Linked DNA regions of Nisaea sediminum. The protein of the gene in region 1 binds, or shares a complex with, the protein of each later gene. Links are inferred from orthologs where the notes say so. Each region holds a gene or a part of one and is shown in the gene's direction. Other genes may lie near its edges.

Region 1 (6,375 bases):
GCTGGGCGAGATCGATCAGGATGCTGGTGACTTCCGGCGTCTCTGTGCCGAAATCCATGCCGGCGATGATGTCCGACTTGTTCTCGTTCTTCGCCAGGAGGTCCGCTTCCTTGTCCGAGGCGTTTTCCGACAGGGTATAGACGGAGGCGCCCCGAAGATTTCGGTTCGGGATGGAATCCGCGTGCAGCGAGAGGAACAGGTCGGCGCCTTCGCGGCGGGCGACGGCGATACGTTCGCGCAGTTGCAGGAAGACGTCGCGGTCGCGCGTCAGAATCACCTCGTAGCGTCCGGTCCGCTCCAGCTCGCTCTTCAGCACGCGAGCGGCGTTCAGCACGATTTCCTTCTCGTAGATGCCGGAAACGCCGATGGCGCCGGGATCGACGCCGCCATGGCCCGCATCGATGGCGACGATGATCTTCTCGTTCACCGAGCGCGGCGGCCGTGTCAGCAGCGGCGGCACGGCAGGCTCCGGCGCCATGAGTCGCGGTTGTCTCTTCGCCTGGAATGCGGCGACCGACTTCTGAGACTCCTCAAGGAAGGCGGCCCGGGTCGTCGGCTTCAGATCGATCACGATCCTGGGTCCGTAGCCCTCTTTGGCCGGCAGCCTGAAGGCGGAGGCGACGGAGAACGGCTTCGCCGTGTCGATCACCAGCCGCGAGGTTCCGGGGCGAAACAGGCCGAACCGGAACCCTTTGATCTCCGCCGGACGGCGTGAATCGGGATTTGCGCCAGGCTCGAAATCGACTTCCGGCAGATCGATCACCACGCGATAGGGGTCGGCGAGGCTGAAGACGGTGAAATCCAGATCCTGCGAGAGATCCATCACGAAGCGGATCTTGTCCGGATGCTGGCCGATTCGGATGTCCCGTACCGCTCCGTCGACGGCCATAGCGTGCTGCGGCGCCGCAAGGGCACCGAGCAGGAGCGTCAGAAGGATGAACAGGCGTTGTATCACGAGCTACACCCGGTTGACGCGTCGCTGCCGCGGAGCGTCGATGCCGCAATTCCCACTATTTTTAGCGGCGGATGATCGAGATTGCAATAATATCCCAGTGTATCAGACAATTGCAGCATGGTTTTTGAGCGTCACATGAATTTTGCCGTGCCTGCAGGAAATGATTGTTCCGAAAATACAAAGTGACTATGTTACGCGTGTGCTGGACCGTTGCGGTCAGCGCGGATTTCCGCCTCAAACACTTCGGAAACGCGGCGATGAGGCTCCCCTTTTGGCGCGGGATTGCGCCTTATTCTACACAACGGGACCTGTTCCGACCGTGACCCACACTCGCTCAAATCTGTCCGTTCCTTCTCGGTGCCGCGTTGCGGCATTGCCGGGTGACGGCGGGCGCGAGGATGACGGACTGGGCCGGACGGTCGGGATCTCGACCACCGAACGGAAACGCGATGCCGGAGCCTCACTTGCTCCCCAGCACGTTTCGCCCTCACAGAACATGCCCGCGAACGCGGCGCCGATATCGGTCGGGAGAGTGAATCTCGCGATGCGGCGCGCGACCCGCGTGGCCCAGGAGTCACCTTTTAATGTCAAAACGCATGTTGATCGATGCCACCCAAGAGGAAGAGACCCGGGTGGTCCTTCTCAGTGGCAATCGTGTCGAAGACTTCGACTTCGAGACGGAGTCCCGCAAGCAGCTTAAGGGAAACATCTATCTCGCCCGGGTTACCCGGGTAGAGCCTTCGCTGCAGGCAGCCTTCGTTGAATACGGTGGAAACCGTCACGGTTTTCTGGCCTTCAGCGAAATCCATCCCGATTATTACCGGATCCCGGTAGAGGACCGTGAAGCCCTGCTTGCCGAGGAGCGGGAGGGTGGCGCGCCTGCCGAGGATCCGTCCGAAGAGAGTGCGGTCGAGGTTCCGGACATGCCGGTCGACGCAGCCGGCGACGACGATGACGAAGACGCTCCGCCGGCACCGCCGCCGGAAAGCGTCGGCGGCGACGATACCGACGATGCCGAGGACGACCGTCCGCGCAAGAACCTCTCCCGGCGCTACAAGATCCAGGAAGTCGTGACCCGGCGTCAGATCATGCTGGTTCAGGTCGTCAAGGAGGAGCGAGGCAACAAGGGTGCGGCCCTCACGACATATCTCTCGCTCGCCGGCCGCTATTGCGTGCTGATGCCGAACACGGCGCGGGGCGGAGGGGTGTCCCGTAAGATCACCAATATCGCCGACCGCAAGCGCCTGAAGCAGGTGGTCGAGGGGCTGGACGTGCCGGAAGGCATGGCGGTCATCGTTCGCACGGCTGGCAGCCAGCGGACCAAGACCGAGATCAAGCGCGATTACGAATATCTGCTCCGGCTCTGGAGCCAGATCCGCGAGAAGACGCTGACCTCGTCGGCCCCGTGCCTGATCCACGAGGAAGCGAACCTGATCAAGCGTTCGATCCGTGATCTCTATACGAGCGACATCGGCGAAGTGCTGGTCGAGGGCGAGGACGGCTATCGGATCGCCAAGGACTTCATGCGCACGCTGGTGCCGAGCCATGCCAAGCGGGTGCAGCCCTACAAGGAACAGACGGTTCCGCTGTTCCACCGTTACCAGATCGAAGGCCAGCTCGACGCGATCCACAATCCGGTCGTGCAGCTGAAGTCCGGCGGCTATCTGGTGATGAACCAGACCGAGGCGCTGGTCGCCATCGACGTCAACTCGGGCCGCGCCACGCGCGAGCGGAATATCGAGGAAACGGCGCTCAAGACCAACCTCGAGGCCGCCGACGAGGTCGCCCGCCAGCTCCGGCTGCGCGATATGGCGGGCCTGGTCGTCATCGACTTCATCGACATGGACGAGTCGCGCAACCAGCACGCCGTCGAACGTCGCATGAAAGAGGCGATGAAGAATGACCGGGCGCGCATCCAGCTCGGCCGGATCAGTCATTTCGGTCTGATGGAATTGTCGCGTCAGCGGCTGCGTCCGAGCGTGTTCGAGGCCTCGACCCAGGTTTGCTCGCAGTGCAGCGGAAGCGGCCGCGTCCGATCGACGGACTCGACGGCGCTGCATGTCCTGCGCGCGATCGAGGAAGAGGGCATCAAGCAGAAATCGAACGAGATCGCGGTCTTCGTGCCGTCCGAGGTCGGTTTCTACATTCTGAACAAGAAGCGGGACGCGCTGGCGGCGATCGAGCAGCGCTACGGCTTCCGGGTCTTCCTCGAGGCCGACGAAAGTCTGATTCCGCCGGACATGCGGATCGAGCGGATGATCCCGAAACCGGCCAGCGAAAAGCTCGACCTCGCGGCGCCGATCACGGCCGCACCGGTTGTCCACGATGACGAGGACGAGGACGAGGTCTCCGAGGAGCGGGACGACGAGCGTCGTTCCAAGCGTTCCCGCCGCCGCCGCCGCCGTGGCGGTGACAAGCGCGCCTCGGAGCAGCAGGACCAGGGTGACAGCGTCTCCGAGGAAGCCGAGGCCGGTGAAGACGCCGCGGCTGAGGCCGCTGGCGGTGAGAACGCTCCCGCAGGCGGCGAGGACGAAGACGGCGCCAAGAAGCGCCGCCGGCGCGGCAAGCGCGGCGGACGGCGTCGCTCGCGGCGCGGCAATGGCGAGGAAGGTGCGACTGCGCAGGATAATGCGGACGGCGCCGAGCAGCCGGCCGATCAGGCTGCGGCAACCGACGATGACTCCGGTGAAAGCGCGGCGCCTGCGGAAGAGACAGTGACCGCCGAGGCGGCTCCGGCTCCGGAAGAGCAGCCTGAAGAGACCCAGGCGGAAGAAACGAAGCCCAAGCGCAAGCCGCGGACCCGTCGCAAGAAGGCGGCCGAGGCCGATGCTGAAGCTCCGGCCACCGAAGAGGCGGGCGCCGCTACCGACAGTGCGGAAACGAAGGAAGAGGAGCCTGCTCCGAAACCGCGCCGCCGCAGCCGTGCGAAGAAGACCGAACCCAAGGCCGAACCGGAAACCGCCACCACCGAGCCTGCGGCTCCGTCCGAGGAGGCTGCGCCGGAAGCCGCAGTGGCCGCCGAAAGCGCGCCGCAACCGGTATCGTCCGGCAGCGGTGCGGACAAGGTCGAGGAGCCGGCCCCGGTCAGCCCCGCGGAAAGCGCGGGCGCGACTGTGGTCAATGTCGACGACAAGCCGAGCGAGGACAAACCGCGCCGTGGCGGCTGGTGGAACCGGCTGATTCCGTCCTGAGGGACCAAGCGATGTTTTGAGAGAGCGGGGCGGCGTGAGCCGCCCCGTTTCGTTTGGAAGCCTACTTTCGTGCGGCTGCCCGCGCGAGGGCGCAGAACTGCTCTACGGAAAGCGTTTCCGGCCGCGCCGTCGGATCGATCGCGGCGGCTTCGAGGAACTCGGCCCCGCCGAAACTCTTCAGCGAGGCGCGCAGCATCTTGCGGCGCTGGGAGAAGGCGGCGGCGGTGATTTTTTCCAGCACGTCCGGATCGGCTTCGGCAAGCGGGACGGCGCGGGGGCGGAGCTGGATCACCTGGGAGGTGACCTTCGGCGGCGGCGTGAAGGCACGCGGCGGGATGTCGAAGAGCGGGAAGATCTCCGCCCGCCAGCGGGCCGCGATGCTGAGCCGGCCGTAGTGCTCGGTTCCGGGTGAGGCCGCGATCCGCTCGGCCACTTCCTTCTGGAACATCAGTGTGAAGCTCTCGAATGCCTCGGCCCGCTTCAGCCAGGACAGCAGCATCGGCGTGCCGACATTGTAGGGCAGGTTCGCGACCACGCGCCGGGGGGCTTCCCCGAGGCTCGCGAGATCGACATCGAGCGCGTCAGCCTCGATGATCTCCAGCCGGCCGTCCGCCGCCTCCACAAGGTCCTGAATGGCCTCGATCGCCCGGCGGTCGCGTTCGATGGCGATCACCTTGCGGGCGCCTTCCAGCAGCAGGGCGCGGGTCAGGCCGCCGGGGCCCGGCCCGACCTCGATACAGGTTCCGTTGGCGAGGTTGCCCGCCGATCGGGCGATGCGCCGTGTCAGGTTCAGATCGAACAGGAAGTTCTGGCCGAGGGACTTCTTGGCCGAGAGCTGGTAGCGGGCGATCACGTCGCGCAGCGGCGGAAGAGCCTCGATCGCCTGGATCACCGGATCGGTCATGCGCGGGCCCGCGCCTCTGCCATCTCGCCGGCCATGGTGAGGGCGGCGATCAGACTGTCCGCATGGGCCTTTCCGGTTCCGGCGAGCTCGAGCGCGGTTCCATGATCCGGCGAGGTCCGGATGAAGGGCAAGCCGAGGGTCACGTTCACGCCCCCCCAGAAATCGACGGTCTTGATCGGGATCAGCGCCTGGTCGTGATACATGCAGATCGCCGCGTCGTAGGTCTTGCGGGCTTCCGCGTGGAACATGGTGTCGGCGGAAAGCGGGCCGACCGCTTCGATGCCCTCGGCGCGGAGCGCGGCAACGGCGGGGGCGACGACGTCCCGGTCCTCGGTGCCGATGGTGCCGTCTTCGCCGGCATGCGGGTTGAGGCCGGCGATGGCGAGCCGCGGACGCTCGCAGCCGAAGTCCCGCTTCAGGGCCTCCGCGGTGATCCGGGCCTTCGTGACGATCATCTCGGTCGTCAGCACGTCCGGCACCCGCTTCAGAGGTATGTGGATGGTGACCGGCACGACCCGAAGCTCCGGGGCGGCCAGCATCATCACAGGGGTGATCTCGGGGCCCGCAAGGGCGGCGAGGAACTCGGTATGGCCGGGATAGCGGAACCCCGCCTCGTACAGCACGCTTTTCTGGATCGGCAGGGTCACGACCGCACCGGCGCGCCCTTCCGTGGTCATCCCGACTGCGCGTTCGATCGCGTCAATCACCGCAGGGCCGTTTGCCGGATCGAGCCGGCCGGCTTCGGGCGGAGCGGCATAGGAAATCGGCAGGACCGGAAGGCCGTTGTCGAACGCCGCACGGGCTGCTTCGGGGGCACTGATCTCGATGATTGGTGTGCCGGTGCCGAGCCGGATTGCGAGAGCAGCCAGACGGTCCGGCTCTTCCAGCAGGAAGAACGGCGGAAGCCGCTCATGCGCCGTGGCCCATGCCTTGAGAGCGATCTCGGCTCCCGCTCCGGCAGGCTCTCCCGGCGTGAGGACGAGGGGCGCGGCGGCGCTGTCGGACATCTCTCTCACGCCTCAGATACGTGTATCTATGAAGGCATCCCGGCGGATATCCCGCAGATAGCGCTGAGCGAAGGTCTCGAACTTGATCGCACGCAGCCGCTCGGCGATCTCGTCGCGTCCGGGAAGGTCGCTCTCGGGCTCGACCTTCTTGCAGACCATGATGGTGCTGAATCCGGAAGGCAGGCGGATCGGTTTCGTCAGTTCGCCCTCGTTCAGGCCGGTCACGGCTTCTTGCAGCTGCGGGGACAGCTCGCCGATCTTGAGGGTACCGAGGTCGGTTCCGGCCGGAGAGTTCAGCTCCGATGCGAGAACATCCAT
Region 2 (4,418 bases), on another replicon or contig:
TCGAGGCGTGTTCAGTAGGGCGTTCCATTCTTGCTGGTGAAGACATACGTGCCGGTCTTTCCGTCCGCGACGAGATCCACATCCGGGTAGTGACCGACATCGCCCGGCGTCCGGTCGCCGATCTCGAGATAGCTTGCCGGCGCGCCGGAGCGATTCACCAGGCAATGGCCGTCGGGCACGTTCTTCGGGAAGGCGGCGCACATTCCGGCGGTCAGGACCTGCTCGCCGTCATCCGTGATCAGGGTCAGTTCGCCGGACACCACGTAGACGAACTCGTCCTGCATGGTGTGCCAGTGACGGATGGCGGAGCCCTGTCCCGGCGGCAGGGTGGTCAGGTTGACGCCGAAATTAACCAACCCGCCATGATCGCCGAGCCGGCGTTTCTCGCGCGCCTCGCAGCCTTTTTGGAACTGTTCCGGATAGCCGCTGCCGATCCGCGGTTTGACGTCCATCGGATCAAAGGCCGGGCCGGTGAGTTTCGACATTGCTCTCTCCCTCGTCGCGTGTGTCCGGAGCATATGAGACTGGGCACCGGGACACAAAAGTTCCGCGACGGCATTGCAACCTTTCCCCGCCGCGAGTATGCCTGTGCGCGCCGGCTCAACCGCCGTTTCCGAACCGTTTATCGTCTATCTGGAGAGCGAACCCATGAGCGCCATCGTCGATATCACCGGGCGTGAAATTCTCGACAGCCGCGGCAATCCGACCGTGGAAGTCGATGTGACCCTGGAGACCGGCGCGCAGGGCCGTGCCGCGGTTCCGTCCGGCGCCTCCACCGGCGCCTATGAGGCGCTCGAGCTGCGCGACGGCGACAAGAGCCGCTACGGCGGCAAGGGCGTGCTGAAGGCGGTCGAGGCGGTGAACGGCGAGATCTTCGACGCGCTGCTCGACCAGGAGGCTTCTGAGCAGATCGCCATTGACCAGATTCTTCTCGATCTCGACGGGACCGACAAGAAGGAGCGCCTCGGCGCCAATGCCATGCTCGGCGTCAGCCTCGCCGTCGCCCATGCGGCCGCCGCCGATTTCGACATGCCGCTCTACCGCTATATCGGCGGCGCCTTCGCGCACATCCTGCCGACGCCGATGATGAACATCATCAATGGCGGCGCCCATGCTGACAACCCGATCGACTTCCAGGAATTCATGATCATGCCGGTCTCCGCCGAGACCCTGGCGGACGGCGTGCGGGTCGGTGCGGAAGTGTTCCACGCCCTGAAGAAGAAGCTCTCCGAAGCCGGCCACAGCACCAATGTCGGCGACGAAGGCGGCTTCGCGCCGAACCTGAAGAGCGAGGAAGAGGCGCTCGGCTTCGTCATGTCCGCGATCGAGGCCGCTGGCTACCGCCCGGGCGAGGATGTCGCCATCGCGCTGGACCCGGCTTCTACCGAGTTCTTCAAGGATGGCATGTATGTGCTTTCGGGGCAGGGCAAGACCCTGGACAGCGGCGGTATGATCGATCTCTACGAGGATCTCTGCAACCGCTACCCGATCGTCTCCATCGAGGATGCGCTCTCCGAGGACGACTGGGACGGCTTCAAGGCGCTGACCGACCGCATCGGCCGCAAGGTCCAGATCGTCGGCGACGACCTCTTCGTGACCAATCCGAAGCGCCTGCGTGAAGGCATCGCCAAAGGCGCGGCCAATTCCATCCTGGTGAAGGTGAACCAGATCGGCACCCTGACCGAGACGCTGGAGACCTGCGAGACGGCACACAAGGCCGGCTACACCACCGTCATGTCGCACCGTTCCGGCGAGACCGAGGACGCGACCATCGCGGACCTCGCCGTCGCGGTGAATGCGGGCCAGATCAAGACCGGTTCGCTCTCCCGCTCCGACCGTATGGCGAAGTACAACCAGCTTATCCGGATCGAGGAAGATCTCGGCCCGGCGGCGCGCTATGCGGGCCGCGCAGGTCTCGGCGCCCGCGCCTGACACTTTTTACGTGACAAACCCGCCCGGAGGCTTCGTGCAAGCCTCCGGGTGAGTCTTTTTCGCAACATATTGTTCCGATTGGGAACCTTAAATTCAAGGTTCTCATTTCGTTCACGTTGACCGCCCGATTCGCCGGTGATTCACTCCTGCGTAACGGAGGAGCTGATGACTCTCGCATTCGAGATCAAACGTCGCGCAAAGCATATCGTAGGGCCGGTCATCGGCTGCCTGCTCCTCGGCTATTTCGTCTTTCATGCCGTCGAGGGCGACCGGGGCGTTCACGCCTGGCGCGCGCTTGACAGCAAGATCGAGGCCGCCGAGGCCCGTCTCGCGGTCCTGCGGGAGCGCCGTGAGGCACTCGAGAAGAAGGTGGCCATGCTGCATCCGGAAAGCATCGACCGGGATCTCCTGACGGAACAGGCCCGCATCGTCCTGAACTATCAGGGGCGGGACGAGTTCGTGCTCCAGGACCTTGCCGGTTATCAGGATGCCATTTCGCTCGATGGGCTGACCGCGCCGGTCGAAACGCAGGCGATTTCAATAGCTTCACATATGAATTAACCGTAATAAGGTTAATTATCATAATTACCTTATTTTTCAATAAGTTAACTCTGTTGAAAATCAGGTTAATTTGAAGTATTTCTCTTTTGACACCAAGTGAGGCGGAGATCGTTTCGTCAAAGCGACGCCTCGTTCCGGTTGAAAGGGAGAGAGATGGCTCAAGCGAAGTCAGCCGCTGGCGGCAGCCGCGGCGCATCCACGCGGACTCGTAAATCCCGCACCAGCAGCCCGCCGAAAAACAATGTCGCGGAACTTCTTCCGTATTACCGCGACATGCTGCTCATCCGCCGTTTCGAAGAGAAGGCAGGGCAGATGTACGGCATGGGGCTGATCGGCGGGTTCTGCCATCTCTATATCGGCCAGGAAGCGGTCGTGGTCGGCATGCAGGCGGCGATCGGCAAGGGCGACAAGGTCGTGACCAGCTACCGCGATCACGGTCACATGCTGGCCTGCGGGATGGATGCCAAAGGCGTCATGGCGGAGCTGACCGGCCGGATCGGCGGTTACTCCAAGGGCAAGGGCGGCTCGATGCACATGTTCAGCCGCGAGAAGGATTTCTACGGCGGCCACGGTATCGTCGCGGCGCAGGTTCCGATCGGCACCGGCCTGGCCTTCGCGAACAAGTACAACGGCTCGACAGAGGTGAGCCTGACCTATCTCGGAGACGGCGCCCTCAATCAGGGGCAGGTCTACGAGAGTTTCAACATGGCGTCCCTCTGGAAGCTGCCGGTCATCTACATCATCGAGAACAACAAATACGCCATGGGCACCTCCGTGACCCGTGCGGCGGCCGGCACCTCGCTCTTCCAGCGCGGCGCGGCCTATGGCATCCCGGGCGCGGAAGTGGACGGCATGGACGTCGTTGCCGTGCACGAGGCGGCGGAGAAGGCGGTGAAGCACTGCCGCGCCGGCAAGGGCCCCTACATCCTCGAAATGAAAACCTACCGCTATCGTGGCCATTCCATGTCCGATCCGGCGAAGTACCGGACCAAGGAAGAGGTCAATAAGATGCGGCAGGAGCACGATCCGATCGACCATCTGCGCGCGACGCTGTTGGAGATGGGTGTCGACGAGGACGAGCTGAAAGGCATCGACAAGGAGATCAAGGCGATCGTCACCGACGCCGCCGATTTCGCGCAATCGAGCCCGGAGCCGGATCCGTCCGAGCTCTATACGGACATCCTGGTCGAAGCATAAGTCAGCGCGTGGGCGCCGCGCCGCATCGCGCGCGGACCGCGGGAGGGAAAGAGAATGAGCGTACAGATCCTGATGCCGGCCCTGTCGCCGACCATGACGGAAGGCAAGCTGGCGACCTGGATGGTCAAGGAGGGCGACACGGTCTCCGCTGGAGACGTCATCGCTGAGATCGAGACCGACAAGGCGACCATGGAGGTCGAGGCGGTCGACGAGGGCGTCATCGGCAAGATCCTGGTCGAGGCGGGCACTGAGAACGTCGCGGTGAACACGCCGATCGCGGTGCTGCTGGAAGAGGGCGAGGACGCTAGCGCGCCCGAGGCTGCCCCTGCCGCAGCGCCGGCCGCGGAACCGGCGCCGGCTCCGGCTGCAGAGGCCCCTGCCGCGGCACCGTCAGCGCCCGCCGCCAAGGCGCCGGCGAGCGACGAGGACAAATATTTCGACAAGGTCCAGACCCAGACCATCCGCGAGGCCCTGCGCGACGCGATGGCGGAGGAGATGCGCTCCGACGAGCGCGTCTTCGTGATGGGCGAGGAAGTGGCCGAGTACCAGGGCGCCTACAAGGTGACCCAGGGGCTGCTGCAGGAATTCGGCGACAAGCGCGTGATCGACACGCCGATCACCGAGCACGGTTTTGCCGGTCTCGCCGTCGGCGCCGCCTTCGGCGGACTGAAGCCGGTCGTCGAGTTCATGACTTTCAACTTCGCCATGCAGGCGATCGACCACATCAT

What was found.
Region 2: the proteins of IG122_RS20535 (region 1) and eno are in contact, whole or in part, in a solved structure (PDB 2FYM), measured with the Escherichia coli proteins. The link is inferred for Nisaea sediminum from one-to-one orthologs.

The regions. Positions count from the first base shown.
Region 1 is NZ_JACZCQ010000011.1:61,856-68,230, reverse strand. What follows is about bases 1,228-4,346. They hold IG122_RS20535 (Rne/Rng family ribonuclease), read left to right. Parts: upstream 1,228-1,539; coding sequence 1,540-4,146; downstream 4,147-4,346. Other genes in these bases: rsmA (16S rRNA (adenine(1518)-N(6)/adenine(1519)-N(6))-dimethyltransferase RsmA), read right to left, coding at 4,208-4,346. Outside these bases: IG122_RS20540 (N-acetylmuramoyl-L-alanine amidase), read right to left, coding at 1-955; more of rsmA, read right to left, coding at 4,347-5,050; 4-hydroxythreonine-4-phosphate dehydrogenase PdxA, read right to left, coding at 5,047-6,057; IG122_RS20520 (peptidylprolyl isomerase), read right to left, coding at 6,070-6,375. UniProt on the Escherichia coli protein: Endoribonuclease that plays a central role in RNA processing and decay. Required for the maturation of 5S and 16S rRNAs and the majority of tRNAs. Also involved in the degradation of most mRNAs.
Region 2 is NZ_JACZCQ010000002.1:32,947-37,364, forward strand. Bases 1-2,790 are described here. They hold eno (phosphopyruvate hydratase), read left to right. Parts: upstream 1-648; coding sequence 649-1,932; downstream 1,933-2,790. Other genes in these bases: IG122_RS03640 (cupin domain-containing protein), read right to left, coding at 12-485; IG122_RS03650 (FtsB family cell division protein), read left to right, coding at 2,098-2,493; pdhA (pyruvate dehydrogenase (acetyl-transferring) E1 component subunit alpha), read left to right, coding at 2,647-2,790. In the rest of the region: more of pdhA, read left to right, coding at 2,791-3,690; IG122_RS03660 (pyruvate dehydrogenase complex E1 component subunit beta), read left to right, coding at 3,745-4,418. UniProt on the Escherichia coli protein: Catalyzes the reversible conversion of 2-phosphoglycerate (2-PG) into phosphoenolpyruvate (PEP). It is essential for the degradation of carbohydrates via glycolysis.